DNA from 4 places in the Pseudomonas sp. R1-7 genome. Region 1 is predicted to be linked to each of the others. Evidence: predicted binding sites of a transcription regulator. Region 1 holds the regulator's gene; each other region holds the start of a gene.

Region 1 (7,901 bases):
CGGCCAGCCCTTGACCGCAGGCCTGCCGCTGACCGCTGCCGAACCGCTGATCGAGCCGACGCCGGCCGAGCCGCGTCGTCCGGCACCCGCGCCAGCCGCCCCGGCCCCAGGCGTTGATCCGCGTGCCCTGGACTCGATGCGCTTCGAACTCAACAGCCTGCGCGAGTTGATGGAAGTCCAGCTCGGTTCGCTGGCCTGGAACCAACTGCAAGGCAGCCGTCCGGCCCAGGCCAACCTGTGGCGTCGCCTGCAACGCATTGGCTTGTCCGGCCCGTTGGCGCGCGACCTGCTGGCCCTGATCAACGACATCGACGAGCCTCGCCAGGCCTGGCGCATGTTGCTGGCTCACCTGGCGCGGATGATCGCCACGCCGGAAATCGAGCCACTGGAGGAGGGCGGAGTGATTGCCATGGTCGGCCCGGCCGGCATGGGCAAGACCACGACCCTGGCCAAGCTCGCGGCCCGTTATGTACTCAAGTACGGCGCCCAGAGCATCGCCCTGGTGAGCATGGACAGTTTCCGCATCGGCGCCCAGGAGCAACTCAAGACCCTGGGTCGGATCCTCAACGTGTCGGTGACCCATGTGGATCCGGGTCAATCCCTGGCCCAGGCGCTGGAGCCGCTGATGCGCAAACGCGTCGTGCTGATCGACACCGCCGGCCTGCAAGCCAGCGATCCGGCCCTGCGCATGCAGCTGGAAAGCCTGGCCGGGCGTGGCATCAAGTCAAAAAATTATCTCGTGTTGGCAACCACCAGCCAGAAACAGGTTCTAACCGCCGCATACCACAGCTACAAACGCTGCGGGCTGGCCGGCTGCATCCTGACTAAGCTGGACGAAACGGCAAGCCTGGGCGAGGTGTTGAGCCTGGCGATCGGTCATGAACTACCGGTGGCCTACCTGACCGACGGGCCGCGGATCCCGGATGATTTGCATCTGCCGCGCCGTCATCAACTGGTCAGTCGTGCCGTGAGTGTGCAAATGCAGGAAGAACCCAGCGAAGAAGCCATGGCTGATATGTTCGCTGACATCTACCACAGCCCGACCAAGCAGGTTGGCTGAGGTAATCATGAATATTTTTTGTACCTACATCGATGGTCTGCCATGCATTGTTCCGAGTGAACGCGCAGCCAGTAATGTGGCCTCCGTCTAAGTAAGACAAGGTAAAGAACGAACATGGGCAGCATGCATCCCGTACAGGTGATCGCGGTGACCGGCGGCAAAGGTGGCGTCGGGAAGACTAACGTGTCAGTGAACTTGTCCCTGGCTCTGGCAGAGCTTGGCCGACGGGTCATGCTGCTGGACGCCGACCTGGGCCTGGCGAACGTCGACGTGCTGCTGGGGCTCACACCCAAGCGCACGCTGGCGGACGTGATTGAAGGGCGCTGTGAGTTGCGCGACGTGCTGTTGCAGGGCCCCGGCGGGATTCGCATCGTGCCGGCCGCCTCCGGCACCCAGAGCATGGTGCACCTGACGCCTGCGCAGCACGCCGGCCTGATCCAGGCGTTCAGCGACATCGGTGACAACCTCGATGTGCTGGTGATCGACACGGCTGCCGGTATCGGTGACTCGGTGGTCAGTTTTGTCCGCGCCGCCCAGGAAGTCTTGCTGGTGGTCTGCGACGAACCGACGTCGATCACCGACGCCTACGCCCTGATCAAACTGCTTAACCGCGACTATGGCATGAACCGCTTCCGCGTCCTGGCCAACATGGCCCAGAGCCCACAGGAAGGACGCAACCTGTTCGCCAAGTTGACAAAGGTCACGGACCGCTTCCTGGACGTCGCCCTACAATACGTCGGCGCAGTGCCTTACGACGAAAGTGTACGCAAGGCGGTCCAGAAGCAACGTGCCGTTTATGAAGCTTTTCCACGTTCCAAATGCGCGCTGGCGTTCAAGGCGATCGCCCAGAAAGTCGATACCTGGCCTCTGCCGGCCAACCCACGCGGGCATCTGGAATTTTTCGTCGAGCGTCTCGTGCAACAAACAGCAGGGCCCGTGTTATGACAGCCAGCGGTTACAACCATCTCTACAAAAAATCGGCACGGGACGCCCAGTACGAGTTGATCGAGCGTTACGCGCCCCTGGTCAAGCGCATCGCCTATCACTTGCTGGCGCGCTTGCCGGCCAGTGTGCAGGTCGAGGACTTGATCCAGGCGGGCATGATCGGCCTGCTCGAAGTGTCGAACAAATACGACGCGAGCAAGGGCGCCAGCTTCGAGACATACGCCGGTATCCGCATCCGCGGGGCGATGCTCGATGAAGTCCGCAAGGGCGACTGGGCGCCGCGTTCGGTGCATCGCAATACGCGCATGGTCAGTGATGCGATTCGCGCGATTGAAGCGAAAACCGGACGAGACGCTAAAGATCACGAAGTTGCAGCCGAACTCCAGTTGAGTCTCGATGATTATTACGGGATTTTGAACGATACCTTGGGCAGTCGCCTGTTCAGTTTCGACGACCTGTTGCAGGACGGCGAGCACGAAGGGCTGCACGAGGATAACGCGAGTGCTCACATGGAGCCGTCGCGTGACCTGGAAGATGAGCGTTTCCAGAGCGCGCTGGCGGATGCGATCGCCAATTTGCCGGAGCGTGAGCGACTGGTCTTGGCGCTGTACTACGACGAAGAGCTGAACCTCAAGGAAATCGGTGAGGTCCTGGGGGTCAGCGAATCGCGGGTCAGCCAGTTACACAGCCAGTGCGCGGCCCGCTTGCGGGGGCGTTTGGGGGAGTGGCGAGCGCGCTGACGAGCAGTGTGGGGACACTGCGAACGAGGCTGGCATGGCACGCGCCGGGCCAGTCTCCACCCGTTGTGCTCCAGACCGTTGTCGAGTGTTGTGCCGGATTGATTGAAATGGCGCGTCCAGGTGCTGGGCGCGTTTAAGACTGCTTGGAGGTCGAATTGGACAAGAACATGAAAATCCTCATCGTTGATGACTTCTCAACGATGCGGCGGATCATAAAAAACCTGTTGCGTGACCTCGGGTTCACCAACACGGTCGAGGCCGACGATGGCACTACCGCCATTCCGGTCCTCAACAGCGGGAGCATCGACTTTCTGGTGACTGACTGGAACATGCCTGGCATGACCGGTATCGACTTGCTGCGCCACGTGCGCGCCGATGAAAAACTCAAGCACCTGCCGGTGCTGATGGTCACTGCCGAAGCCAAGCGCGAGCAGATCATCGAAGCCGCCCAGGCCGGTGTTAACGGCTATGTGGTCAAACCCTTCACGGCCCAGGCGTTGAAAGAGAAGATCGAAAAAATCTTCGAACGCATCGGTTAACGGCGCCACGGGGGAGCTATGGACAACGAATCTTCAATGGGCGATTTCGAATCGACCCTGAAAAAACATGCCCGCGAACTGGTCGACAGCCTTGAAAAGGGCCGCTTCGGCGATGCGGTTCAAATGATTCATGAGCTCAACCAGACCCGGGATCGTGGTCTGTACCAGGAAGTCGGCAAGCTCACCCGTGAACTGCACAGCGCGATCGTCAATTTCCAGATCGATCCGAACATGCCGCAGGCCGAGGAAGTCTCGCAGATCACCGACGCCACCGAGCGCCTGGGTTATGTGGTCAAGCTGACCGAAGCCGCGGCCAACCGCACCATGGACCTGGTGGAAAGCGCAACGCCCCTGGTCAACGGCCTGAGCGAGGAAGCCCAGGCGTTGAGCACCGATTGGGGACGGTTCATGCGTCGCGAAGTCGGCGCCGAGGAATTTCGCGAACTGGCCCGTCGGGTCGACGGATTCCTGGCGCGCAGCAGCACCGAGAACCGCGCCGTGGCCGGCAACCTCAACGACATTTTGCTGGCCCAGGACTATCAAGACCTGACCGGCCAAGTGATCAAGCGCGTGACCCAGTTGGTCACCGAAGTTGAAAGCAATTTGCTCAAGCTGGTGTTGATGGCAAGCCAAGTGGATCGCTTTGCCGGCATCGAACACGACCGCGCGGCGATACTTGCTGAAAAAGATCCACAAAAACATCTCTCTCAGGGTGAAGGTCCGCAAATTCATGCCGATAAAAGAGAAGACGTTGTGTCCGGTCAGGACGATGTGGACGATTTGTTGTCCAGCCTTGGATTTTGAGTTTTAGCCCTATTTTAGGAGCAGCCATTAATGAGCTTCGGCGCCGATGAAGAGATCCTTCAGGATTTCCTGGTTGAGGCCGGCGAGATTCTAGAGCAACTGTCCGAACAGCTGGTCGAGCTGGAAAGCCGACCTGATGATGCGGATCTGCTCAATGCAATTTTTCGCGGTTTCCACACTGTAAAAGGAGGCGCCGGCTTCCTCCAGCTCAACGAGCTGGTGGAGTGCTGCCACATTGCCGAGAACGTGTTCGACATCCTGCGCAAGGGTGAGCGTCGCGTCGACTCGGAGCTGATGGACGTGGTGCTCGAAGCCTTGGATGCGGTCAACAGCATGTTCAGCGAAGTGCGCGAGCGCTCGCCGATCACCCCAGCCACCCCCGAGCTGCTCGCCGCGCTGTCGCGCCTGGCCGAGCCGCAGTCGGCTGACGAAGCCGCGCCGGCTGCCGAGCCTGTGGTTGAAGAGCCGGTTGCCGAAGAATCGGGTGACATTACCGATCACGAATTCGAATCGCTGCTGGACTCGCTGAGCGCCGTCAAGGCCGAAGCCGAGGCTCCGGCCGCACCTGCTGCGCCAGCCGCCAATGCCGCTGCCAGCGATGAAATTACCGACGATGAGTTCGAGTCGCTGCTCGACCAACTGCACGGCAAGGGCCAGTTCGCCGCCGATGCGGTCGCGGCCCCGGCTGCCCCGGCTGCGCCAAAGGCAGCGGGTGATGACTCGGACATTACCGATGACGAATTCGAAGCCTTGCTCGACCAGTTGCACGGCAAGGGCAACTTTGCCGTCGATGCACTGGACTCGGCCATCGCTTCGGCGCCGACGCCGGCCAAGCCAGCGGCCGCGGCAGCCGGTAGCGATCTGATCAGCGACCACGAATTCGAATCGCTGCTCGACGAACTGCACGGCAAGGGCAAGTTCAGCGAAGTGGGTGCGGCTGCCGCTGCGCCTGCCGCTGCCGCCACTGCCGCGCCCGCCGCCAAGGCCGCGCCGAAGCCGGCTGCCAAGGCAGCGGAACCGAAAGCTGAAACACCCAAGCCTGCCGCCGCAGCGGCGCCTGCCCCTGCTCGGGCTCCTTCCGCCGCGCCCGCCGAAAAACCGGCCAGCGAAGCCGAGACCACCGTTCGGGTCGACACCGCGCGCCTGGACGAGATCATGAACATGGTCGGCGAACTGGTGCTGGTGCGTAACCGCCTGGTGCGCCTGGGCCTCAACAGCCAGGACGAAGCCATGTCCAAGGCCGTGTCGAACCTCGACGTGGTCACGGCCGATTTGCAGACCGCGGTCATGAAGACCCGGATGCAGCCGATCAAGAAAGTCTTCGGGCGCTTCCCGCGCCTGGTTCGTGACCTGGCTCGCCAGCTCAAGAAAGAAATCAACCTGGAATTGGTGGGTGAAGAGACCGACCTGGACAAGAACCTTGTCGAGGCCCTGGCCGACCCGCTGGTCCACTTGGTGCGTAACGCGGTCGACCACGGCATCGAGTCGCCGGAAGAGCGCGAAGCCTCGGGCAAGGTCCGTAGCGGCAAGGTGATCCTAGCCGCCGAGCAGGAGGGTGACCACATCCTGCTGTCGATTTCCGACGACGGCAAAGGCATGGACCCGAACGTCCTGCGTGCCATCGCCGTGAAGCGTGGTGTGATGGACAAGGATGCCGCCGACCGCCTGAGCGACACCGAGTGCTACAACCTGATCTTCGCCCCGGGCTTCTCGACCAAGACCGAGATCTCCGACGTGTCGGGCCGTGGCGTGGGCATGGACGTGGTGAAGACCAAGATTTCCCAGCTCAACGGTTCGATCAACATTTACTCGACCAAGGGGCAGGGCTCGAAGATCGTCATCAAGGTCCCATTGACCCTGGCGATCATGCCGACCCTGATGGTGATGCTGGGCAACCAGGCGTTCGCTTTCCCGCTGGTCAACGTCAACGAGATTTTCCACCTCGACCTGTCGCGTACCAACGTCGTCGACGGGCAGGAGGTGGTCATCGTGCGGGACAAGGCGCTGCCGCTGTTCTACCTCAAGCGCTGGCTGGTCAGCTCCGCCGCCCATGTGGAACAGGGCGAAGGCCATGTGGTGATCCTATCGGTAGGTACCCAGCGGATCGGCTTTGTCGTCGACCAGTTGGTGGGCCAGGAAGAAGTGGTCATCAAGCCGTTGGGCAAGATGCTCCAAGGCACCCCGGGCATGTCCGGCGCCACCATCACCGGCGACGGTCGCATCGCATTGATTCTCGATGTGCCGAGCATGCTCAAGCGTTACGCCGCCCGGCGTATTTGATTCTGGAGGGGCGCGGCCCAGGGCCGCGTCTCGTCTAACGGAGTGTTTATGGTAGTTAAAGTCCTGGTGGTGGACGATTCGGGGTTTTTCCGTCGCCGCGTCTCGGAAATTCTTTCGGCGGACACGAGTATTCAGGTCGTCGGTACCGCGACTAACGGCAAAGAGGCGATCGATCAGGCCCTGGCCCTCAAGCCGGACGTGATCACCATGGACTACGAGATGCCGATGATGGACGGCATCACGGCCGTGCGGCATATCATGCAGCGCTGTCCGACCCCGGTCTTGATGTTCTCCTCCCTGACCCACGAAGGCGCCCGGGTGACCCTCGATGCGCTGGACGCCGGGGCGGTGGACTTCCTGCCGAAAAACTTCGAAGACATCTCGCGCAACCCGGACAAGGTCCGCCAGTTGCTGTGCGAGAAGGTCCACAGCATTTCCCGCAGCAATCGCCGCGTCAGTGCCTACAGCGCACCGGCGCCAGCGCCGACGGCTGCGCCAACGCCACCGCCTGCGCCTTCTGCGTCGAGCAGTTTCAATCCGGCGCCGGCTCGCAGTGCTCCGGCTCCGGCGCCCGCTCGCCCGGCGCCAGCCAGCCCGTCGTCGCCAGCGCCCAAGCGCAAGGCCTACAAACTGGTCGCCATCGGCACCTCCACGGGCGGCCCGGTGGCATTGCAACGGGTCCTGACCCAGCTGCCCGCGAATTTCCCGGCGCCGATCGTATTGATCCAGCACATGCCCGCCGCGTTCACCAAGGCGTTCGCCGAGCGCCTGGACAAGCTCTGCCGCATCAGCGTCAAGGAAGCCGAGGATGGCGACATCCTGCGGCCAGGCCTGGCGCTGTTGGCGCCGGGTGGCAAGCAAATGATGATCGATGGTCGTGGCGCGGTGAAAATCCTGCCGGGCGACGAGCGCTTGAACTACAAGCCTTGCGTGGACATCACTTTCGGTTCTGCGGCGAAATCCTACGGCGACAAAGTTCTGGCGGTTGTGCTCACCGGTATGGGTGCCGACGGTCGCGAAGGCGCGCGCCTGCTCAAACAGGGCGGCAGCGCGATCTGGGCCCAGGACGAAGCCAGCTGCGTCATCTATGGCATGCCCATGGCGATCGTCAAGGCCGACCTGGCCGACGCGGTCTACAGCCTGGACGACATGGGTAAACATCTGGTCGAGGCGTGCCTGTAATGGATGTGCTCAGCCTGATCGGCATCATCATGGCGTTCGTCGCCATCATTGGTGGCAATTATCTGGAAGGCGGTCATCTCGGTGCACTGGCCAACGGCCCGGCTGCGTTGATCGTAATCGGTGGCACCGTCGGCGCTGCGCTGTTGCAGTCGCCCATGAGCGCGTTCAAGCGGGCCATGCAAGTCCTGGTGTGGATTCTGTTTCCGCCTCGCGTCGACCTGGCCGGTGGCATCGACCGCGTAGTGAACTGGAGCCTGACCGCTCGCAAGGAAGGCCTGCTGGGTCTGGAAGGGGTGGCCGATGCCGAACCCGACAGCTACTCGCGCAAGGGTCTTCAATTGCTGGTGGACG
Region 2 (7,901 bases), 820 kb from region 1:
GTCCCGCCAGGAACTGGAAGCGGCCCGTCGTAAAGGCGACCTCAACCGCATGGCCGAGCTGCAGTACGGGGTGATCCCGGACCTGGAGCGCAGCCTGCAAATGGTCGACCAGCACGGCAAGAGCGAAAACCAGTTGCTGCGCAGCAAGGTTACCGAGGAAGAAATTGCCGAAGTGGTGTCCAAGTGGACCGGCATTCCGGTCTCGAAGATGCTCGAGGGCGAGCGTGACAAGCTGCTGAAAATGGAAAGCCTGTTGCACCAGCGTGTGATTGGCCAGGAAGAAGCAGTGGTGGCGGTGTCCAACGCCGTGCGCCGGTCCCGCGCCGGTTTGTCGGACCCTAACCGTCCGAGCGGCTCGTTCATGTTTCTCGGCCCGACCGGTGTGGGTAAGACCGAATTGTGCAAGGCACTGGCCGAATTCCTCTTCGATACCGAGGAGGCAATGGTGCGCATCGACATGTCCGAGTTCATGGAGAAGCATTCCGTGGCTCGCTTGATCGGCGCACCGCCGGGCTATGTCGGCTATGAAGAGGGCGGCTACCTGACCGAGGCCGTGCGTCGCAAGCCGTATTCGGTGATCCTGCTCGATGAGGTCGAGAAGGCGCACCCTGACGTGTTCAACATCCTGCTGCAGGTGCTGGAGGACGGTCGCCTGACCGACAGCCACGGGCGCACGGTGGACTTCCGCAACACGGTGATCGTGATGACCTCCAACCTGGGCTCGACGCAGATCCAGGAGTTGGTGGGAGACCGTGAGGCGCAACGTGCTGCGGTCATGGACGCGATCTCAACGCACTTCCGGCCGGAATTCATCAACCGCGTCGACGAAGTGGTGATCTTCGAGCCGCTGGCTCGCGATCAGATCGCTGGCATTACCGAGATCCAGCTGGGTCGCCTGCGCAGCCGCCTCACCGAGCGCGAACTGAAGCTGCAACTGAGCGACGAGGCATTGGACAAGCTGATCGCGGTGGGTTACGACCCTGTCTATGGCGCACGGCCGCTTAAACGAGCGATCCAGCGCTGGATCGAAAACCCGTTGGCGCAGTTGATTCTGTCGGGTCGCTTCATGCCGGGCGAAACCGTGACCGGTACGGTGGAGAACGACGAAATCGTCTTCAACTGAAGGCCGGCACAGCCGGATATTGGAATGGCCTCGCCTTGCGAGGCCATTTTTTTCATCAGGCCGTTGAACTCAAAGGAAAAGACTTGTAAAGTGCGCCCCGCAGTACGTCACCCCAAGGGCGACTTCTCTCCGGGAAGGAACCTAAAATAAGTTGCAAATCATTGTCTTGAAAGCAATTTAAGGGGTTGACAGAGGTTTTGAAGATTGTAGAATAGCGCGCCTCAGACACACGAACGCAGCGATGCAAACGAGTCGAAGAGGTTGAAGCAAGCTTCAACGCTGTAGCGGTAAATTGCAGTAACTTGAAATATCAGTTCCGTGATAGCTCAGTCGGTAGAGCAAATGACTGTTAATCATTGGGTCCCAGGTTCGAGTCCTGGTCACGGAGCCATTTCAATCGGGGTATAGCGCAGTCCGGTAGCGCGCCTGCTTTGGGAGCAGGATGTCAGGAGTTCGAATCCCCTTACCCCGACCATATTTGGGTCGTTAGCTCAGTTGGTAGAGCAGTTGGCTTTTAACCAATTGGTCGTAGGTTCGAATCCCACACGACCCACCATTTTTGAAACCAGTTCGCTGGAATCGAATCTTAAGATCAGAGGCCAAAAGCGCTGATCGAGGAAGGCGACTTGTAAAGGTCGCCTTTTTTTTACCGGGGTATAGCGCAGTCCGGTAGCGCGCCTGCTTTGGGAGCAGGATGTCAGGAGTTCGAATCCCCTTACCCCGACCATATTAAAAATCCTCGTATCGAAAGATACGGGGATTTTTTTTGCCCGCGAAAAAAGCAGATGGTTTCAAGTCGTCGTACAACCTGCCGATAACCCGCCGACAGGGCACTGATTGATCGCCCTCCTTCAGGCCAACAACAAGAAAAGGCGCCCGACATGTTCCTTCGCCAATTGAATATCGCCCGCCGTGCCGCGCTGGGTTTTGCCTTGATTGCCGTACTCGTGGCGCTGCTCGGGGTATTTGCGCTGGGACAGATGTCGAGCATCCGCGACAGCGAGGTCGCGGTGGAAACCCAATGGCTGCCCAGCATCCGTGGCGGTGACGAAATTCGTGAATTGATGCTGCGCATTCGCACCATTTCCCTGCGCATGGCCCTGGACCAGGACCCGAAGAACATTGCGGTGTATCGCGGCCAGATGGATACCCGCGATAAAGAACTGAGCGAAAAGATCGCCAGTTACGACAAGCTGGTCGTCACGCCGGAAGGCAAGGCCATTTATGACCAGTTCAAGCAGACCTTCGCCGCCTACCGTTCGGGCATTGCCCAATCGTTCACCTTGGCGGAGCAGGGGCGTCGGGATGAGCTGATCAAGCTGTTGCTGGTGGACATGAAGACCGTGGTCGACGGGTCGGGCAAGCAGCTCAATGATCTGGCGGAATTGTTCTCCAGGCAGGTATCGATCGAGAGCCAGAAATCCCAGGAGCACTACGTCAACTCGCGAATGATCGTCAGCCTGTTCGTCGTGCTGGCCGCCCTGGCGACGGTCGTCCTGGCGATGCTGCTGACCCGCAGTATCGTCAGGCCCTTGGGCGAGGCGGTGAATGCGGCGGAGAACGTGGCACGGGGCGACTTGACCCGCCCGATCGAGACCCATGGCAACGATGAAGTGAGTCGTTTGCTCAAGGCCTTGGCCACGATGCAGCAGAACCTCCGTCAGACCTTGCAAAGTATCAGTGGCTCTGCGGCTCAACTGGCAACCGCGGCCGATGAGCTGAATGCGGTCACGCTCGACAGCACCCAGAGCCTGCAACAGCAGAACAATGAAATCGAACAGGCCGCCACCGCCGTTACTGAAATGACCACCGCCGTGGAGGAAGTCGCGCGCAACGCCGTTTCCACCTCCGACGCCACCCGCCAATCCAGTGAGTCGGCGACGTTGGGGCAGGAACGCGTCAGCGACACCGTCGAGGCCATCAGCGCGCTTGCCGATGACGTGCAGGTTACAGGTGGCCTGGTGCAGTCACTGGCCAGCCAGTCCCAGGACATCGGCAAGGTGCTGGATGTGATCCGGGCTATTGCCGAGCAGACCAACCTGCTGGCCTTGAATGCGGCCATCGAGGCGGCCAGGGCAGGGGAGAGCGGTCGTGGTTTTGCGGTGGTCGCCGACGAAGTGCGGGCATTGGCTTATCGCACGCAGCAATCGACCCAGGAAATCGAACAGATGGTCCAAGGCATGCGCACCGGCGCCACCCAGGCGCTCGATTCCATGCAGGCCAGCTCCAGCCGTGCGGCGAGTACACTGGCGATGGCGGAACGGGCGGGCGAGGCATTGCAGACCATTACCGCGTCGGTGCACCAGATCCACGAACGTAACCTGGTGATCGCCAGCGCCGCCGAGGAGCAAGCACAAGTGGCCCGCGAGGTGGATCGCAACCTGGTCAATATTCGTGATCTGTCCGTGCGGTCGGCCACTGGGGCGGACCAGACGAGTGCGTCCAGCCATGAGCTGTCGCAACTGGCGAATTCGCTGCGCACGATGGTGCAGCGGTTTCAGGTTTGATTGAGATTAAGTACTGACGATGATGGTGGATCAGTCAGCACCAATACTGCTGATCCAGCACAATCGTCAACAAGGCCTCAATGCAGTTTCAACCGAGGCTCGGTCCCGCGCCCGATCTTGCTGCCCAGCATCAGCATCGCCGTGCGGAACATGCCGTACAACGCCATCTGGTGCATGCGATACAGCGACACGTAGAACATCCGCGCCAGCCAGCCTTCCAGCATCACGCTGCCGGTCAGGTTGCCCATCAGGTTGCCCACCGCCGAGAAGCGCGACAGCGAGATCAGCGAGCCGTAGTCGGTGTATTTGTATGCCGGCAGGGCCTTGCCTTCGATCCGCAGCTTCAGCGATTTGGCCAGCAGCGAGGCTTGCTGGTGCGCGGCCTGGGCCCGTGGCGGAACGTTGCGGTCGCTACCCGGCTGCGGGCAGGCGGCGCAATCGCCGAAGGCGAAGATGTTTTCGTCGCGAGTGGTCTGCAGCGTCGGCAGCACTTGCAGCTGGTTGATCCGGTTGGTCTCCAGCCCATCGATCTCCTTGAGGAATTCTGGCGCACGAATCCCGGCCGCCCAGACTTTCAGGCTCGCATCGATCACTTTGCCATCCGCGGTGATCAGGCTGTCGGCGGTCACCTGGCTGACGGCGGCGTTGGTCATCACGTTGACGCCGAGCTTTTCCAAGGTCTTGTGCACCGGCCCGCCGATGCGTTCCGGCAGGGCTGGCAAGACACGTGGGCCCGCCTCGATCAGGGTGATGTGCATGTTCTCCGGTTTGATCCGGTCCAGGCCGTAGGCATGCAATTCGTGGGCGGCGTTGTGCAGCTCGGCCGCGAGTTCGACGCCGGTCGCGCCCGCTCCGACGATGGCGACGCTGATGCGCTCGACGATATCGGTCTGCCCGGCATGGGCACGCAGGTAGTGGTGAAGCAGTTGCTGGTGGAAGCGCTCGGCCTGTTTGCGGGTGTCGAGAAACAGACAGTGTTGCGCCGCGCCTTCGGTGCCGAAATCGTTGGTGGTGCTGCCCACCGCGATCACCAGCGTGTCGTAGGCCAGTTCCCGGGCCGGCAACAGTTCTACGCCCGCCTCGTCATAGGTGGCGGCCAGTTGGATTCTTTGGTTCTCTCGATCCAGGCCGCTCATGCGCCCCAGCTGGAACTCGAAGTGGTTCCATTTTGCCTGGGCGACGTAGTTGAGTTCGTCTTCGGAGGAGTTGAGGGAACCGGCGGCGACTTCGTGCAGCAGCGGTTTCCAGATGTGGGTCAGGTTCGCGTCGACCAGCATTACGCTGGCCGTGCCACGTTTGCCCAGAGTCTTACCCAGACGGGTAGCCAACTCCAGACCGCCGGCGCCGCCGCCAACGATGACAATACGATGAGTCATGGGGATATCTCGCAAGGCTAAAGGAATTCGGTGCCGTTACCTGCGCGAGCGTCGATGATAAAAAGCGGCTCATAGCGTCAGGTAACTGATCAAACGGCTCAACAGGCCCAGGCCTATCGTGATGGCCAGTACCACCACCAGGAGCATCCACGGCCGGAAAGGCCGGCGCTCGACTCGGTGCTGGGACAGTTGCAGGTACTCTTCGACATGCTTCTGGTCATCTGGGTTCAGGCGGCTGGTCATATTGGCCTCGTCAGGTAGACGTTGCGGAATGTGAAGACGTTACAGCGTCCGGCTATCCGGCATTGAAAGTAGCGTAGCCGCTCGCCGGGACAGGTTCGACGGCCAGGCTGTCATCCAGGCGAATGATTCCGCTTTGTAGCACCCGCGCGGTAATTCCGCCATGGCCGCGTACGGCCTGGAACGTGCCTTCGCCTAGGTTTCGTTCCAGTCGTGCACAGGGTTGGCACCAGCCGGTGGTTTCGAAGATCGCCTGGCCGATGCGAAAACGCCGGCCCTTGAGGCTGAACAGGTTGATCCCGCTTACCACAATATTGCGCCGCAGTTCTTGAGGCTGCACCGGCTGACCCTCGGGACGGCCCATCAGTGAACTGATCACGGCCAGGTGCTCCCATTGAATCAACGTCACTTGCCGCGCATTGCGAATGCCGGGGCGGGCGTGGTCGCCGGTCAATCCGGCCTCCAGGCGCGCCTCTACGGCATCCAGTTCGACCATCGGCGCATGGCCCTGGGGACGCACACCGATCCAGCGCACACGGCCTTGTTGTGGCACGGCGGCGATCAGTTCCTGCAATGGACTCACAGACTGATCCCCACATCGAAGACGATGCTACGGCCCAGGTTGCCCCGCAGGAAATCCGGTGCATCGGGGTGGGCGAACAGCACCCGGGCGAAGGTCGGCCCAACCAGCGACAACGAGCGCCAGCCCTGGCGCAGGTATTCGGTCGGCGGCGGGAAATGGCTGTTGAGGTCCAGGACTTCGCGCTTGAGGCTGGCGAAGGCGATGATGTCCAGCTCCCCCAGGTCCATGCCGCGCTCGGTGTAGTTGTGGGCTTTCTTGCGCAGGGTCGGTGCCAACCTCATCAGGAACTCATTGGCCGGAATCCGTCGGGGCTTGGCCTCGCGCCGCACCAACTGGCTCAGGGAAAAGGCGCTGCGGCGACGCTGCAGCTCGTCGCGCCACTCGTCGTTGAGACGACGGCCTTCATCGAGCACAAAAAACACTTCGAAATTCGCATCGCGGAACAACACGTCTGGCGGCTCACCGGCGGGGGCGAACTCATCGGCGCGATAAGGCACGTTCAGCCCTTGCAGCAGGCGCTGGCAGACCCAACGCTCACGCTCCCATTTGCGGGCATTGGAGAGAAAGGCGTTGGCTTGCTCGGCCGCGATGGTCAGCAGGCGTAAATAATCGGAATCATCCATGAGCCCAAGCTTAGCGTTCAATTGCTACAAGCCCAAAGCGTTGCGTTGATTAATGGCGCCCACGTGCGCGGGTGTAGACTGCCGGCTTGAATCTCAGGGCTACGACGGAGTCCCTGATGCAAGGGCATGCCAAAGGAGTTGATCGATGATCGGTGCCGAGTTGCTCTCGCCGCAGACCCTGGCGGTTGGCTGGCTGATCTATGTGCCGGCGATAGCCTGGGCGGTGGCGCGGGCGCCGTGGGTCGAGCTGTTTACCGACAGCCGCCGCCAGCACCTGCTGTTTGGTACGGTGTTCGCCCTGTTCATGTTGTGGCTGGTACGGCGCGACTTCGACACTGGCGTCTCGTATCACTTCATCGGCCTGACTGCCGTTACCTTGCTGCTGGACTGGCCGCTGGCGATCCTTGGCGGGCTTATCGCCCAGCTTGCGCTGGTGCTGTTGGGGCGCCAGGACCTGATGGCCGTTGGTATCAATGGCGCGCTGTTGATTCTCTTGCCGGTGCTGATCACCGAATGCTGCGCGATCCTGGTGGAGCGTGCCCAACCGCGCAATTTGTTCGTGTATATCTTCTGTTCCGGGTTCCTGGCGGCCGCGCTTTCGGCGCTGGTCTGCCTGCTGCTGGGGCTGGGCCTGCTCTGGCATGACGGCATTTTCGTCATGCCTTACTGGCTGGAGGATTTCATTGGCTACCTCTGGTTGATCATCTTCCCCGAGGCCTTCATCAACGGCATGGTGGTCAGCGCATTGGTGGTGTTCAGCCCGGAATGGCTGGAGACTTTCAACCGCACGCGCTATCTGTCGGCGCCCTGGAACGATGACGACAAGCCTTGATTCACGTCAAGGCTGGGCCGCCTGCCGCCCTTCATGCTTTGGAAAACTTTCAGGAGTGCCAACATGAGTGTTTATGAGTGGGCGAGGCAGGAAATCCGGCGTAGTCACGATGCAGCGATGGAAATCGGATTCGATCCGGGCTTGAGCCTGCGGGCCCTGCTCAGTGCCATCGTGCAGCAGAGCAAGACCGTCCGCAGTGTGGATGACCTGGCCGATGAGCTGAGTTTCCTGGCGGAGAATCTCGACGATAGCCAGGATTACGGTTTCATGCGGCCCTGAGGATCAATGGTGGGAACGAGGATTGAAGTCTTCGCTGAACAACTCATCCTCGGCATCCGGGGCCACGGGGATCTTGTGTTCTTCCGAGGCCCAGGCGCCCAGGTCGATCAGCTTGCAGCGATCTGAACAGAACGGCCGGAATTTGTTTTCAGGGGTCCATTCCACCGGGGCGCCACAGGTTGGGCAATCGACGATTGGGGGTTGGCTCATGGTTGGCCTCCACGCAAGGTAAGGTAAAAGTGATGCAGGCGCTCGACCTCGCTGTGCAGCCAGGCGAGGTCGCGGTCGTTGACCACTACATCGTCGGCATGGCTCAGGCGGTCCTGGCGGCTGGATTG
Region 3 (7,901 bases), 2.7 Mb from region 1:
ACCTCAGCAACCTGGTGTCTTCGGACGTCTCCACCTTGTGGGTTTGCGTCAGCAGTCGGCTGATTGTCAGCGCACGGCTGCAACCCTTGCACTCGGTCGACAAGCTGCGCTCATCGGTCAAGGCCGGGGAAAGCTTTCGCTCACCGCTGGAGTTGCTCGTGCATCTGCTGCGCGACCAAGGTGAAGTGTTGACCCAGATCGTGCGCAAAACCAGCCTCAGCGTCGACCAGATCGAAGACCAATTGCTGTCTTCGCGAGTGTCGACCAATCGCGCCGAACTGGGCAGCCAACGCCGCATACTGGTTCGCCTGCAGCGCCTTCTGGCGCTGGAGCCCGGGTCGCTGCTGCGCCTGCTCAATCGACCACCGCAATGGTTGCAGAAAGAAGACGTCAAGGAACTGCGCAAATCCACCGAGGAATTTGCGCTGATCATCAACGACCTCACCGCGTTGGGCGAACGGATCAAGCTGTTACAGGAAGAAATCGCCGCCAACCTCAACGAGCAAACCAACCGGTCATTGTTCACCTTGACGGTGGTCACGGTGCTCGCGCTGCCCATCAACATCATCGCCGGTTTCTTCGGCATGAACGTTGGCGGCGTGCCGCTGGAGGGGGACCCCCACGGCTTCTGGATTCTCGTCGCGCTGGTTGCTACTTTCACCCTGTTCGCCGGCCGCTGGGCGTTTCGCAAGCGGCGCGATTATTGAATCCAATCCGCTATTTCGTGGCGAGGGAGCTTGCTCCCGCTCGGCTGCGCAGCAGTCGTAAAAGCTGTCGCACCACGCTGGATGGGTTTGGGGCCGCTGCGCACTGGAGCGCCAGCCGACCCAGCGGGAGCAAGCTCCCTCGCCACGGGTGTGTTATTCCAAACAGTGATCAGGCACTCAACCGCGCCGTCACTTCATTCAACTGCCCCGACAACCCGTGCAAATCGCGACTGGCCGCTTCGGTGCGCTGTACGTTGTCGAGGTTAGTGCTGGCGATGCAGGTGATTTCGGTCAGGTTGCGCGAGATGTCCTCGGCCACCGAAGTCTGCTCTTCAGCCGCCGTGGCAATCTGGCGGTTCATGTCGCGAATCGCTTCGACAGCCTGGGTGATGCGTTCGAGCATCTCGCCGGCCTGGGTCACCTGTTCGACGCTTTCTTCGCTGCGCGACTGCCCGCTTTCGATGGCTTGGGCCGCGTCCACCGCACCGGTTTGAACGGTCTGGATGATCTGGTTGATCTCGATGATCGACGACGCCGTACGCTGGGCCAGGCTGCGCACCTCATCGGCCACTACCGCAAAACCACGCCCGGCCTCACCGGCCCGGGCCGCTTCGATGGCGGCGTTGAGGGCCAGCAGGTTGGTCTGTTCGGCGATCCCGCGAATCACTTCCAGCACTTTGCCGATGCGCCCACTGTCGGTTTCCAGGCGACGGATCACCGTGGCGGTGTTGGAGATTTCGCCGCGCATCTGGGTGATGGTGTGGATAGTGCCTTGCATGACCTTTTCACCCAGCTGCGCCGAATGATCGGCATCATCGGCGGCCCGCGCCGCGTCGGCGGCATGGCGGGCGACCTCCTGGGCGGTGGCGGACATTTCATTCATCGCGGTTGCCACTTGGTCGGTGCGTTCGAATTGTTCGCTGGTGCCCTGGCTCATCAGGCTGGCGATGGCGTTGAGCTCACCGCTGGCGCTGTCCAGCTCCGTGGCGCTGCGTTGTAGGCGGGTAAAGGTTTCAGCGAGGAAATCACGCAGCGTATTCGCCGCCAGGGCCAAGTCGCCCAATTCGTCTTGACGCGTGCTCGTTACGCGCTCGGCAAAACGCCCACGGCTCAGTTGAGTCACGTATTCGATCAGGTTACGGATTGGCTGCACCAGGTTGCGGTTGATCAACCACAGACTCAGTAAGCCGACCAGCAACCCCGACACCAGCATGATCACCGTGCCCAGCAGGATCGTGCGATCAGCACCGGCACTGATCAGCGCCGATTGTTCGTCGCCCAGTTTATGCAGCTCTACCACCAGTTCGCTCATCTGCTCGCTGGCGGCACGGTCCACACCCTTGACCGCCGCATCCCCCGCCGCGGCGTCCGCGCCAGAAGCGACAAACGCATCACGGCCCTTTTGATAGGCCGCGCCCAATTGTGCGTGTTCGCCCCGCAGACGTTCGATACGTGTCCTGATCGACGTCGGAACACCTTCATGCTTGATCAACTCACCCAGCAAATTCTGAACGTCGCGCTGGCGTTCCTCGAACTGCTTCCAGTATTTCTCCATGTCCGCCGGCTGCTTGCCACGCAGCAGGACGTTCTTCCACTCCTGGACCTGGACCTTGAATTGCAAATTGGCCTCATCGATCAGTTGCGAGGCGCGCAACGGACCATCGATCAGGTTGCGATAATTATGGATGCCATCGGAAAGGAAGTGAAAGGACGCCAGGGCGATCAGCAGCATCGCCAGCAGGCTGCCGCTCAACAGGGCCAGAATCTGCGCTCTCAGGGATTTTTGTAGAAACATGGAGTCGATCTCTTCGAATAAAGGACCTCCATGTCCAGGGTCCACTCTCGCTACTGAATGTGGAGGATATGTACACGGCATCGGCCCGCGGCTACCGTTCTTGAGCCGTGGCGACCACTGGTAGCGACAGCGGTCCGCGGATTGGACATGACTTGTCCAGACAAGCCCATCGGTCGCTCCGCCAGGATTTAAAAGTCTTTTTGTCATTTGTCCTGGGGTATCCTGCCCAGGCTTTTTAGAAGCGCGGATCTACCAGATCTATCAACAGACTTTGCGAGGAGCGCGATATGCACGAGATCCCTAATCTCCCCTTCCCAAGCCTGCACGAACCTGAGCAGACGACCCCGCAACAAGCCGGAGGGCAACCCGACGCCCAGCAACCCGAGCAGCAGCAAGCCGCTGAACGCCGCCTGGCCGACAGCGAGGATTGATTCACCCGCACCACCAGACTGTGTGGAAAGCGCTAAGATGCGCTTTCCACACCGCCTGAATCCGAGCCCCCACCATGACCGACGACACTTCCTCCTTCAGCCCGGCCCAGGCCAGTGCGCTGATCGGCACCGCCGAGAAAATGGTCGAAATCTGGACCCGCCTCTCTCCCGAAAAACAAGCCACCCTGTTGGCTCGGTTCGGCACGCAAGAGAATGCCCTGGCCGCGCTGGTCACCACCCACCTGGTCGCTGGCAAGCCCACCACTGAACCGCCGTCCGGCAAATAGTTTTACTTTTCCACGCTCCACCCCTGCGGTCACCGTTATCATAAGCAGCCTATCTATCCTGCTGCCCGTGGACCTTTTCCCCATGCCAGATCTCCAGCGCCCCATGGCGGTCACGCTGCAAGTCGTTTCCATTGTCCTGTTTACCTTCATCGGCTATCTGAACATCGGCATTCCCTTGGCCGTCCTGCCGGGGTTCGTCCATGGCGAGCTGGGATTTGGCGCGGTGATCGCGGGGCTGGTGATCAGCGTCCAGTACTTGGCCACCCTGCTCAGCCGTCCGTATGCGGGACGCATCATCGACAACCTGGGCAGCAAGCGCGCGGTCATGTTTGGCCTGGCCGGGTGTGGTTTGAGTGGCGTATTCATGCTGGTTTCCGCCTGGTCCGCCAGCATGCCGGTCCTGAGCCTGACCAGCCTGCTGATCGGTCGCCTGGTGCTGGGCAGCGCAGAGAGCCTGGTGGGCTCGGGATCGATTGGCTGGGGCATCGGCCGGGTCGGCGCGGCGAACACCGCCAAGGTCATCTCGTGGAACGGCATCGCCAGTTACGGCGCGCTGGCGATCGGCGCGCCGTTGGGAGTGTGGCTGGTCAATGCGCTCGGGCTGTGGAGCATGGGCGTCAGTATCATTTTGCTGGGCGTGCTGGGGCTGGCATTGGCCTGGCGAAAAACCGCAGCGCCCATCGTCGTCGGCGAACGCTTGCCATTCATGCACGTGCTGGGGCGCGTGCTGCCCCATGGCTGCGGGCTGGCCCTGGGTTCCATCGGATTTGGCACCATCGCCACCTTCATTACGTTGTATTACGCCACGCAGCATTGGGACAACGCCGTGCTGTGCCTGAGCCTGTTCGGCGCCAGCTTTATTGGCGCGCGCCTGTTGTTCGGTAATCTGATCAACCGTCTCGGAGGGTTCAGGGTGGCGATTGCCTGCCTGTCGGTGGAAACCCTGGGCCTGTTGCTATTGTGGCTGGCCCCGGATGCGCAATGGGCCCTGGCGGGCGCGGCGTTGAGTGGTTTCGGCTTCTCACTGGTATTCCCGGCGTTGGGCGTGGAAGCGGTCAACCTGGTTCCGGCCTCAAGCCGTGGGGCGGCGGTGGGGGCTTATTCGCTGTTCATCGATTTGTCGCTGGGCATCACCGGGCCACTGGCCGGTGCTATTGCCGCCGGTTTCGGTTTTGCCTCGATCTTTCTGTTCGCTGCGCTGGCGGCCCTGGTTGGGCTGGCGCTGAGCGTCTACCTGTTCCGTCAGGCGCCTCGCTACCGTGAGGAGCGGGAGAAGAACTAGAAATCCACCTTGCCGCGCCCGGCCTTGATCGAGCCGCGCTTGGTCTTCGATTCGAGGCGACGCTTTTTCGAGCCCAGCGTCGGTTTGGTCGGGCGACGCTTCTTTTCCACCTTGGTGGCGCTGAGGATCAGTTCGGTCAGGCGCTCCAATGCGTCCGCCCGGTTCTGTTCCTGCGTGCGGTATTGCTGGGCCTTGATGATCAACACACCGTCGCTGGTAATGCGGCTGTCGCGCAGGGCCAGCAGCCGTTCCTTGTAGAACTCGGGCAACGACGAGGCAGGGATGTCGAAGCGCAAATGCACGGCGCTGGACACCTTGTTGACGTTCTGCCCGCCGGCGCCCTGGGCGCGAATGGCCGTCAGCTCGATCTCGGCGTCCGGGATGTGCACGGTGTTGGAAATGACCAGCATGGAAAGTGTCCGGTGTCAGGTTCCACAGGATACCGCGAATCCCCCAGACAACACCTCCCACAGGGGATTGGTGTCTTGCCTGAAACAGCAAACCCGGCACTTGGCCGGGTTTGTTGTATTTCGGGCTTGCTTACTTGGCAGCAGCAGCCACCGCCAGCTCATGCCGAGCCTCGCGCTTGTTCTTGATCACATAGCACCCCCACATGAACACCACCCACACCGGAATCGCGTACACCGAGATCTGAATGCCAGGGATCAGCAGCATCACGCCGAGGATGAACACCACGAATGCCAGGCAGACATAGTTGCCATACGGATACCACAACGCCTTGAACAGCGGTGCCTGGCCGGACTGATTCATGTGCTGGCGGAACTTGAAGTGCGAGTAGCTGATCATCGCCCAGTTGATCACCAGGGTGGCAACCACCAACGACATCAACAACTCCAGCGCATGTTGCGGGATCAGGTAGTTCAGCAGCACTGCCACCAGCGTGATCGCCGCCGAAGCCAGGATCGAACGCACCGGCACGCCGCGCTTGTCGATTTTTGCCAAGGCCCGGGGCGCATCGCCCTGCTCGGCCATGCCCAGCAACATACGGCTGTTGCAGTAGGTGCCGCTGTTGTAGACCGACAGCGCAGCGGTCAACACCACGAAATTGAGGATGTGCGCGGCGGTGTCGCTGCCCAGCATCGAGAACACTTGCACGAACGGGCTGCCGCTGTAGGCATCGCCGGAGGCATTGAGCGTGGTCAGCAGGCTGTCCCATGGTGTCAGGGACAACAGCACCACCAAGGCACCGATGTAGAAAATCAGGATCCGGTAAATCACCTGGTTGATGGCCTTGGGAATCACGGTTCTCGGCTTGTCGGCTTCAGCGGCGGTGAAACCGAGCATCTCCAGGCCGCCGAAGGAAAACATGATGATTGCCATGGCCATGACCAGGCCGCTGACGCCATTGGGGAAGAACCCACCGTGGGACCACAGGTTGGTCACCGACGCTTGCGGGCCGCCGTGACCGCTGACCAGCAGATAGCTGCCCAGGGCAATCATGCCGACAATCGCCACGACTTTGATGATCGCGAACCAGAACTCGGCCTCGCCGAAGACTTTGACGTTGGCCAGATTGATCGCGTTGATCAGGATGAAAAAGGCCGCCGCCGACGCCCAGGTCGGAATATCCGGCGCCCAATAATGGATGTACTTGCCGACCGCGGTCAGTTCGGACATGCCCACCAGGATGTAGAGAATCCAGCAGTTCCAACCCGACAGGAACCCGGCAAAACCGCCCCAGTACTTGTGGGCGAAATGGCTGAAGGAACCGGCCACCGGCTCTTCGACGATCATTTCACCGAGCTGGCGCATGATCATGAAGGCGATGAAGCCGCAGATGGCGTAGCCGAGGATCATCGACGGGCCGGCTGATTTCAGCACCCCCGCCGAGCCGAGGAACAGGCCGGTGCCGATCGCGCCACCGAGGGCGATCAGTTGAATGTGGCGATTTTTCAGGCCGCGTTTCAGCTCGCCCGAATGCGAGTTTTGTCCACTCATGAAAAAAGTCTCACGCAAGGTTTGATGATGTTCGTTAGACGTTGCCGCTCGAATCGGATCTCAAGCAGCGCCGATCAAACCCCAGCGCAGGCACCAGGAATTCAGCGTTTTTACAACGGTCATGCGTCACCTGTTTGTTTTTATCTGTGACGAAATCGAACCCGACACGCTTGTGGCGTGGCGGAGTGAACAAGGCGGATAACCTTGAAAGTGCGTGGGTACGCGAAGGGTCACAGTAAAACGCGGCGCATTGTACACCGCTGACCCCCTGCTGCCAGACACCACCGGATCAGCGTGTCAGTTGCCGGGATCGCACGGGGCCACCCCGAGCGTGTCGGGCGGCTGCGAAAAGATGTCCGGGCCCTTGCGAGCCGTTGATGTGAGCGACGCAAAAAACGCCACCACGGGAGAATGGAAACGGAGCTACGGCGTTCATTGCGCCTCCTTTTTGTTATTCGCCTGCACGACAGGCATGGAGCGCATCTCACCCTTGAAGCGCGCCTGAAACAACCGGGCCAGAGCCTTCAAAACGACTTAAGCCACGGCGGTGCGGAAGCTTTTTCTTACAGGCGAACAAAACCTCGCTCGCCGCCAAGGCGACGGGCGTTTTCCGTCAGCATTTCTTTACGAGACGTAACGCAGGATTTCCACTTGGGAAACTATCGAGGACTGACTGCAAATTGACGGTAGGTAGCTACCTATCAAAATAAGAGGGGCAATCAGCTGTTTTCCAACGGTTAACCAACGCTTCAAAAATGGAACAAAAAGTTCAAAAGAAAAAACTAAAATATTTTTTTGCATTCCAAAAAACCCTCGACTAGGTTTTCAGCCACTTGCCCAGGCATCGTGCCGGCGAGTTTTTGCGGTGCCGATTCTGCCGGGTTTGACTCGCCGAATCGGCCCGCGTTTTCCGCAAAAGTCATCTAGGAGATTCACTATGCAAGCACTGGACAAAGACTTGGAAACCGAACTGCAACTGGACGAATGGTTCGAGGCACCGACCCATGAAGCCGCCGTTGAAATGATGCAAGCCGACGCCGTCGTTCCGTTCGGCACGGCGATGTGGCCTCTGTAAGCGATACCCGGCGGAGCTGATCCGGCCGGTCGGCTCCGCCATCCTGCTGCCAGGAAGCCAAATCAATCGTCAGGGAAGAATAAGCATGGACACACAACGAGCCATCTCACATTTCCTTTACTACCTCGAACATCATCCCGCCCTGGCCGGCATCCAGCCCGCCAAGGTATTGCTCGGCCACACCGCCGATTACGAAGCGCTGGCCGGCAGCATTGCCGAACAGGCCGGCGGCACATCACCGTTCCGATTCAGCGCCATGCGCCTGGACCTTGAAACCACGGAGCGCCTGTCCCAAGCGATTGCCGACAGCGATCTGTACATTTTCTTCTACGACTCTTCCACCCTTCCCAACCCGCGCCCCGACG
Region 4 (7,901 bases), 1.6 Mb from region 1:
GTGCCGCCGAGGCTGATCACCATCACCGGCGTGGCCCGCCCGATGGCGCTGGTAAAGCCACGCAGCGCCATGAAGCTCAAATAACCGGGCAGGGCAAACGGCAGTGCCAGCAGAAACTGCCCGGCGGAAAGCACGTTGGGTTCGGTCTGGCCGAACATCAGCAGCACCGGCTTGAGATTCCACAGCAGCAGGCCGGCCATCAGCGCCATCAACCAGGCCAGCCATAACCCGGCCTGGGTCAGCCGGGTGGCGCCTTCGATGTCGCCCGCGCCCTGGCGGATCGCAACCAGGGTGCCCACCGCCGCGATCACGCCGATGCAGAAAATCGACACGAACGAGTAGGTCGCCGCCCCAAGCCCGCCGCCGGCCAAGGCCTCGGGGCTCAGGCGAGCCATCATCAGGGTGTCGGTCAGCACCATCAGCATGTGCGCCAACTGCGAAGCAATCAACGGCCCCGCCAGCCGCAGGATGGCCCAGAGTTCGGTACGCGCAGGATGCTGCATGATCATCACGCTCCATGTTCAAACAAGGCAGTAGAGCGACGATTCTCGGCGCTCCCGGCAGATTGCACAAAAGGATAAAAAAGATCGCTGGCATGATTAAAACTCATGCGTGGCGGCTTTCTGGTAGGGTTTGCAAACCGCGCCATGGAGCTTTTGCAATGTCTCGTCGTCTTCCTCCGCTTTATGCGCTACGGGCATTCGAGGCCGCCGCGCGCTACAGCTCGTTCACTCGCGCCGCCGAGGAGTTGTCGATTACCCAGAGCGCCGTCAGCCGGCACATCCGCACGTTGGAAGATCACTTTGCCTGTCGGCTGTTCCAGCGCAGCGGGCGCAACCTGCAACTGACCGAGGCGGCGCGCCTGCTATTGCCGGGCGTGCGGGAAGGGTTCATGGCGCTGGAGCGGGCCTGCCACACGTTGCATGGCGAGGACGGCATCCTGCGGATGAAGGCGCCGTCGACCCTGACCATGCGCTGGCTGCTGGCGCGCCTGAGCCGCTTCCGTCATTTGCAACCCGGCAACGAAGTGCAGCTGACGAGCGCCTGGATGGACGTCGACTCGGTGGATTTCAACACCGAGCCCTTCGACTGCGCGGTACTGCTGGGCAATGGGCATTTTCCTGCGGATTGGGAGGCCAGCTTGCTGTTCCCCGAGGAGTTGATTCCGGTTGGCGCTCCGAATTTGCTCAATGATCAGCCTTGGGATGCAGCGCGATTGGCCAGGGCCGAGCTGTTGCACCCCACTCCGGATCGCCGGGACTGGCGCAATTGGTTGCAACGCATGGGCTTGTCGGACAAGGTCTCGCTCAAGGGCGGGCAGGTGTTCGATACGTTGGAGCTGGGCATGATCGCGGCCGCGCGTGGCTACGGCGTGTCCATGGGGGATCTATTGATGGTCGCCGAGGATGTGGCCCAGGGGCGCTTGAGCCTGCCGTGGCCGACGGCCGTCGCCAGCGGCGAGCATTATTATCTGGTCTGGCCGAAAACCCGGCCCGGAGGTGAACGTTTGCGCAGGCTCAGCGACTTTCTTCAGGGCGAGGTCAAGGCCATGCAGCTACCCGAGGTCGAGCGCCTGGGCTGAAACGTTGAAGGTGCCGTGCTAGCCACTTGGTATTATTCCCTCCAAGGCGCTCAAGTATTCGGCATTCTGGCCGACTCCGTGAACATAGAACCTTCGTTCAGAAAGGGCCCATTCATTCCTCATCGAATCAAAATGCCGAGCGTGCGACGTGATCAGGACGATCCGGTCTCTCGGCCAGGAGCCGTCATGTCTCAACCCCGTGCCCGGATCGCCTCGCAGCTAGGCCTTGCCCTCGCCGTGATATTGGCGATCGTGATCTCCGGCAGTACCATCTTTGCCTTGCGCTCGCTGGACGCCGCAAACCTTTCCACCCGTGAAGAGCACTTGGCCAGCGAAGCGCGCCTGATGGCCGACCAGCTCAACACGTTCCACAGTACGTTGCGCGAAAGCACGCAGCGGCTGGCGGGGCTGTTCGAGAAGCGTTTCAGCGCGGGCTTGAGCGTGCACCCGGACCAGCCGGTGACGGTGGCGGGCGTGCAGACTCCTGGCTTGAGCCTGGGCAGTGAAGTGCTGAACAACAACTTCAAGGAAGTTGATGAGTTCAAGGCGATGACCGCCGGGGTGGCCACGATATTCGTGCGCAGCGGCGACGATTTCATTCGCGTCAGTACATCGGTCAGCAAGCAGGACGGGACAAGGGCCATTGGCACTGTGCTCGACCGCGCCGGCCCGGCTTATGGCCCGGTGATCGGCGGCCAGAGCTACATCGGCCGAGCCTTGCTTTTCGGACGTTTCTACATGTCGCAGTACACCCCCGTACGCGACAGCAGCGGCAAGATCATTGCGGTGTTGTATGTAGGATTCGATTACACCGATGCGCAGAATGCGCAATTCGAGAACCTCAAGCGCTTCCGCATCGGCCAGACCGGTTCGCTGGCGTTGTTGGACGAACAAAACAAATGGCTGGTGCTGCCGGCTGGCGTGCAGGCACAGGACAACGCTACCGCGGCCATCAAAACGTTGATTACGAAGCCCGGCAAAGGTGCGTTCTGGGCCGACACCGCTGAAGAGTTCTACAGCGTCGCCGTGCCGTTCGAGGACGGGCCTTGGGCCGTCGTGGCGAGCATGCCGAAAACCGAGATCAACGCAGTGACCTGGAGCGTCGGCACACAACTGGCGATCGGCAGCCTGCTGGCCATGTTGCTGGCGGTAGGCGCGGCGGTGTGGCTGTTGCGCAGCAAACTGGCTCCGCTTGGTGACTTGGTGCGTCAGGCCGAAGCATTGGGTGCCGGCGACCTGAGCGTGCGCCTGAATGTATCGAGCCACGATGAAATCGGCCAACTGGCCCGTGCGTTCAACCAGATGAGCCAGGCCTTGTCGACCATGGTCGAGCACATCCGCAAAGCCTCGCAAGAGGTCAACAGCCGTGCCCAGGCGCTGTCCGGCTTGTCCAGCGGCGCATACGAAGGGATGGAGCAGCAGTCCGGCGAAATCACCAGCATGGCCGGAGCAGTGGAAGAGTTCAGCGCCACCTCGCTGAACATCGCCGACAACATGGGCAATACCGAACGCCTGGCCCAGGACAATGCCCAGCAAACCCGGATCGGTCGTACCTCGATGGACGAAGCATCGTCGTCCCTGGAGCAGATCGCGGGTGCCTTGAACAGCACTGCCACGGTCATCAACACGCTGGGCCAGCGCTCCCAGGAAATCGGTGGCATCGTCGGGGTGATCACCTCGATTGCCGAGCAAACCAACCTGCTGGCGCTGAACGCCGCCATCGAAGCCGCCCGAGCCGGCGAACAAGGTCGTGGTTTTGCCGTCGTGGCCGACGAGGTTCGTAGCCTGGCCTCGCGCACTCGCCAGGCCACCGATGAAATTTCCGGGATGATCAACAGCATCCAGCAAGAAACCGGCAACGCCATCAGCACGATGGAGAAGGGCAATCTGCTCATGCAGGAAGGCTTGTCGCGTAACGCCAACGTGGCCTCGGCCCTGGCGCGCATCGATGAGCAAAGCCGCTCCGCCGGTCAGCAATTCGCTGCGATCACCACCGCAACCCAGGAACAAAGCAGCACCGCGACGCTGCTGAGCAGCAACTTGCAGAGCATTGCGATGGCTAACAGCGAACAGCGCGAAGTGGTGTCGAACCTGGCGATCACCGCCAAGGAACTGGAAAAACTGGCGCAGGACCTGCGCAAGGAAGTCGATCGGTTCCGCTGAATTCCATCAATAGCGAGCTTCCCCAATCCCGCTATGTTGATCGTTCCCACGCTCTGCGTGGGAACGATCAACATTAGAAGCTTCCCATAGCCTTTGTGGGAGCGAGCTTGCTCGCGATGGCGGCTTCCCAGCCACATCTCTATTGCCTGACCCACCGCTTTCGCGAGCAAGCTCGCTCCCATAAAAGCGCCTCCCACTTAAGCCTCCAGCCTTGAGTTTTTAAGGAATTTGCTGTTTTTTGGCTTGCTGAAACGTTTCTCCAAGTCTATAAAATCCGCACAACTCCAAGAAAAGGCCGTTTCCATGAATTCCCTCAGACTCTTCGTTGCCCTCGGCGCCTTGGGCGCAGCTTCCCATGCGATGGCGTGGGATTACGTCCTGCTTGACACCGATAAGGCCGCCCAACCCTGGCAAATCACCAGCCAGCAACTCGGCGTGAAAACCGACAAGCCGTTTTCCGTGACGATGCGTACCCTCCATGGCGGTCGCCAGGAGGGCGTCAGCATCGTCGACATCGACAACGGCACTCTGAAGCTCTCAGTCGTCCCTACCCGCGGCATGAACGTGTTGCAGGCCTCGGTCGGCGATGTACGCATGGGCTGGGATTCGCCGGTCAAGGAAGTGGTCAATCCAGCATTCATCGAGCTTAACGGCCGAGGTGGCCTGGGCTGGCTCGAAGGCTTCAATGAGCTGGTGACTCGCTGCGGCTACGAATGGGTCGGCCATCCGGGCATGGACAACGGTGAGCTGCTGACCCTGCACGGGCGCGCCGCAAACATCCCGGCGAACAAAGTAACGTTGCACATCGATGAAAAACCACCTTACGCCATCACGCTGCGCGGCGAGTTGAAGGAGCAGGCATTCAAGAAGGTCGACTTCTCGGTCCAGACCGAACTGGTCACCGAACCCGGTAGCGTGACCTTTGCCCTCAACGATACGCTGACCAATAATGGCGATTATCCAAAGGAATACCAGGCGCTCTACCACAGCAATTTCAGCACGCCGTTCCTGGAACAGGGGGCTCGCTTCGCAGCGCCGGTCAAACAGGTCTCGCCGTTCAATGACAAGGCCAAGGGTGACCTGAAGGATTGGACCACCTATCGCGCGCCCACCAAGGACTACGATGAGACGGTCTACAACGTCGTGCCTTACGCCGACGCCAAGGGCGATACGCTGACTGTGCTGCACAACAAGGCCGGAAGTCTCGGCGTGTCGGTGGGCTTCAACACCGGTACGCTTCCAGTGTTTTCCCTGTGGAAGAACACCGACACCCAAGGCCAGGGCTATGTGACCGGCCTGGAGCCTGGCACCAGCTTTTCCTATAACCGTCGCTACCAGCGTCCGCTGGGCCTGGTGCCCAGCATCGCACCGAAAGAGCGCAAGCAGTTCCAGATCCACTACAGCCTTCTGGCTGACAAGGGGGCGGTGGACAAGGCCCTGAAGCGCATCGATGACATCCAGGGCGATCGGAAAACCGAGGTGCGCGACACGCCGTTGGTGGACCTGAGCAAGCCGTGACCCTTTTCATGGCGTTGCGGGTCGGTATTGGAGGGCTTCGGCCAGGTGCTCACGGCTGATCCGTTCCAATTGTTGAAGGTCGGCCAAGGTGCGGGCGACCTTCAGCAAGCGGTGGGCGGCCCGCAGCGACAGGGTCAATCGTTCGCAAGCGGTTTCCAGCCAGGCTTCGTCGGTCGGGGACAGTTTGCAATGGCGGCGCAACCCCGGAAGGTCGAGAAAGGCGTTGGCGCAGCCTTGACGGGTTTGCTGGCGCTCGCGGGCTTCGGCCACGCGCTCGGCTGCTGTGGCGGTATCGTCACCGGGTACGCCCTTGGGATTGAGCGCCGTGGCTTCCCGCGCCACGGTCAGGTGCAGGTCGATACGGTCGAGCAACGGACCGGACAGCTTGTTGCGATACCGCTGCACCATGTCCGGCGTGCAGCAGCAGCGCCCGCTGGGCTCGCCGAGATATCCACAGGGGCACGGGTTCATGGCCGCGACCAACTGGAAGCGCGCTGGAAAGCGCACGCGATCCCGGGCACGCGAAACCACGATGTGTCCCGACTCGAGGGGCTCCCTCAAGACTTCCAAGACCTTTCGGTCGAACTCCGGTAGCTCATCCAGGAACAGCACGCCGTGGTGGGCGAGGGTGATTTCCCCCGGTTGCGGCTTCGACCCGCCACCCACCAGCGCCGGACCGGACGCCGAATGATGTGGCTGGCGAAACGGCCGTTGCGGCCAATGACTCAACGGTACACCGCTGGCGACGGACTGTATTGCCGCGACTTCCAGGGCTTCGCTTTCGATCAGCGGCGGCAACAACCCCGGTAAACGGCTCGCCAGCAATGTCTTGCCTGTGCCCGGCGGGCCACTGAACAACAAGTTGTGAGCCCCCGCCGCGGCGATCAGCAATGCGCGCTTGGCCCCGGCCTGGCCTTGCACTTCGCTGAGGTCGGGATAGGGTTTGCTGGCCGAGAGCAGCCCGTTGGACACGAAGGGCTCGACGGGGGTGTGGCCGTTGAAGTGCGCCACCGCTTCGAGCAGGTGGTCCACGGCAATCACTTTCAGCCCCGACGCCAGGCACGCTTCCTCGGCGTTGGCCCGGGGCACCACCAGCATGCGTCCAGCCTTGCGTGCCGCCAACGCTGCGGGGAGCACGCCGCGCACCGGTCGTACGGCGCCGGACAATGCCAGTTCGCCGAGGCACTCCACGTCGTCCAGCATCAAGGTCGGCACCTGCACGCTGGCCGACAGGATCCCCAGGGCAATCGCCAGGTCGAACCGGCCGCCGTCCTTGGGAAGATCTGCCGGCGCCAGGTTCAGGGTGATGCGCCGCGCTGGGAAATTGAGCCCCGAATTGATGATCGCGCTGCGCACCCGGTCCTTGCTTTCCTTCACCGCCGCTTCCGGCAAGCCGACCATCGTCAGCGACGGCAAGCCATTTGCCAGATGAACTTCAACGGTAACGGCAGGGGCTTCGACCCCCACTTGGGCGCGGCTGTGGACGATGGCGAGCGACATGTAGCGTTCCTTGACTGTTGGAGAGCCGCGTCCTGCGGCCCTTGAAGATTAGTCCGGCGAAACTGAGCCGGCAGGTAGATTTGCGGCGAAATCTTCGCAGGATATTACCGGGGCGATGGCTTCATCTTTAAGGATAACGTTGCGACCCAGCAGTCCTGCTCCGGCAATTCCAGTGTGCTGGAGCCGGGCCTGCTGAGGGAGCTGATCGAGGAGGTGGTGCGCATCAGCAATGTCGCTGGCGCGGCATAAGATGACGCTGGTGCAGGAGCTCAACGATATCCCGATGATGTCGCTGGACATGCACAGACCCTGCGGATATTGGTCAACCTGATCAACAACGCCAAACAGGGCCGGTCATGCTTGCCTCGGGGCAGTCGCAAAAAGCCGCGAGTGGTTGAGCTGTTTATCGTGGCGTCGAAGCCAGGCGCTCTTCCAGCTCGGCCACCTTCGCTTCCAGGCTCTCGAGCCGCGCCCGAGTGCGGGCCAGCACGACCATCTGGCTGTCGAATTCTTCCCGGCTGACCAGGTCCAGCTTGCTGAACCCGCTTTGCAACAAGGCCTTGAACTGGCTTTCGATTTCATTCCTGGGGAGTGGCGTGTCGCCGCTCAGCAGGCGGGAGGCGTGGCCGCTCAGGGCGTCGAGTAGATCTTTGGGCGCGAGCATGTCAGGTGTCCTGGAAACAATGGCGGGCAGTGTATCACGCAGTGTCTATAGTCAATTCGCGGGTCGGGTTGCACGCTTTTCGCGCACAGCTCCGGGCACCGTCGCACCGTTGTTGTGCGTATCGCTCCGGTTCGTGGCGCGGCGCAGGCCGGCGCAACGGGTAAAGGGTTGAAATCAGGGGGGTTGGGTGCAGATGGCAAGCTTTCTGCTTAGTGGCTGATGACCCATGCACTGATGCAGTCGCTGTGACGAATGCAGTGCAGCAGGCGGAGCGGGGAGTTTCGTCAGGAGTAGTCAGCTGGCACCGGTCGGGCAACTTGGGCCGACGACGCGTTACAAAGCCAGGCACTGCGCTTAGACTTGAGTCGGGTTTGTTTTCCTGGGGCAAGTCCACCAATTCGGGAGAGAGTTTCATGAAGCTAGTCACTGCCATCATCAAGCCGTTCAAGCTGGACGACGTACGCGAGTCGCTGT

Evidence for each region. The regulator FliA, encoded in region 1, starts transcription of late flagellar genes. The targets are predictions, from matches to a motif close to CTAAAGTTTNNNNNNNNNNNGCCGNTAA.
Region 2: the regulator FliA is predicted to act here: its motif matches at 1,914-1,941, upstream of J3P79_RS22665 (methyl-accepting chemotaxis protein).
Region 3: the regulator FliA is predicted to act here: its motif matches at 2,580-2,607, upstream of J3P79_RS06705 (methyl-accepting chemotaxis protein).
Region 4: the regulator FliA is predicted to act here: its motif matches at 1,632-1,659, upstream of J3P79_RS26270 (methyl-accepting chemotaxis protein).

The regions. Positions count from the first base shown of each region.
Region 1 is NZ_CP071661.1:4,215,550-4,223,450, reverse strand. It holds gene flhF (flagellar biosynthesis protein FlhF) at 1-1,060, shown strand, start outside; gene fleN (flagellar synthesis regulator FleN) at 1,175-2,005, shown strand; gene fliA (RNA polymerase sigma factor FliA) at 2,002-2,745, shown strand; gene J3P79_RS18770 (chemotaxis response regulator CheY) at 2,913-3,284, shown strand; gene J3P79_RS18765 (protein phosphatase CheZ) at 3,303-4,088, shown strand; gene J3P79_RS18760 (chemotaxis protein CheA) at 4,119-6,368, shown strand; gene J3P79_RS18755 (protein-glutamate methylesterase/protein-glutamine glutaminase) at 6,417-7,550, shown strand; gene J3P79_RS18750 (flagellar motor protein) at 7,550-7,901, shown strand, end outside.
Region 2 is NZ_CP071661.1:5,038,168-5,046,068, reverse strand. It holds gene clpB (ATP-dependent chaperone ClpB) at 1-1,123, shown strand, start outside; tRNA gene J3P79_RS22685 (tRNA-Asn) at 1,439-1,514, shown strand; tRNA gene J3P79_RS22680 (tRNA-Pro) at 1,522-1,598, shown strand; tRNA gene J3P79_RS22675 (tRNA-Lys) at 1,604-1,679, shown strand; tRNA gene J3P79_RS22670 (tRNA-Pro) at 1,774-1,850, shown strand; gene J3P79_RS22665 (methyl-accepting chemotaxis protein) at 2,005-3,630, shown strand; gene J3P79_RS22660 (NAD(P)/FAD-dependent oxidoreductase) at 3,708-5,006, opposite strand; gene J3P79_RS22655 (DUF3094 family protein) at 5,076-5,249, opposite strand; gene J3P79_RS22650 (MOSC domain-containing protein) at 5,302-5,829, opposite strand; gene J3P79_RS22645 (DUF1780 domain-containing protein) at 5,826-6,452, opposite strand; gene J3P79_RS22640 (energy-coupling factor ABC transporter permease) at 6,598-7,284, shown strand; gene J3P79_RS22635 (hypothetical protein) at 7,348-7,563, shown strand; gene yacG (DNA gyrase inhibitor YacG) at 7,567-7,773, opposite strand; gene coaE (dephospho-CoA kinase) at 7,770-7,901, opposite strand, start outside.
Region 3 is NZ_CP071661.1:1,518,624-1,526,524, reverse strand. It holds gene J3P79_RS06710 (transporter) at 1-707, shown strand, start outside; gene J3P79_RS06705 (methyl-accepting chemotaxis protein) at 877-2,502, opposite strand; gene J3P79_RS06700 (hypothetical protein) at 2,790-2,933, shown strand; gene J3P79_RS06695 (hypothetical protein) at 3,008-3,220, shown strand; gene J3P79_RS06690 (MFS transporter) at 3,303-4,502, shown strand; gene arfB (alternative ribosome rescue aminoacyl-tRNA hydrolase ArfB) at 4,499-4,912, opposite strand; gene J3P79_RS06680 (amino acid permease) at 5,043-6,461, opposite strand; gene J3P79_RS06675 (hypothetical protein) at 7,399-7,536, shown strand; gene J3P79_RS06670 (leucyl aminopeptidase) at 7,622-7,901, shown strand, end outside.
Region 4 is NZ_CP071661.1:5,785,420-5,793,320, reverse strand. It holds gene J3P79_RS26280 (NorM family multidrug efflux MATE transporter) at 1-503, opposite strand, end outside; gene J3P79_RS26275 (LysR substrate-binding domain-containing protein) at 662-1,582, shown strand; gene J3P79_RS26270 (methyl-accepting chemotaxis protein) at 1,769-3,745, shown strand; gene J3P79_RS26265 (aldose 1-epimerase family protein) at 4,049-5,263, shown strand; gene J3P79_RS26260 (YifB family Mg chelatase-like AAA ATPase) at 5,270-6,763, opposite strand; gene J3P79_RS26255 (hypothetical protein) at 6,812-7,063, opposite strand; gene J3P79_RS26250 (accessory factor UbiK family protein) at 7,167-7,427, opposite strand; gene glnK (P-II family nitrogen regulator) at 7,841-7,901, shown strand, end outside.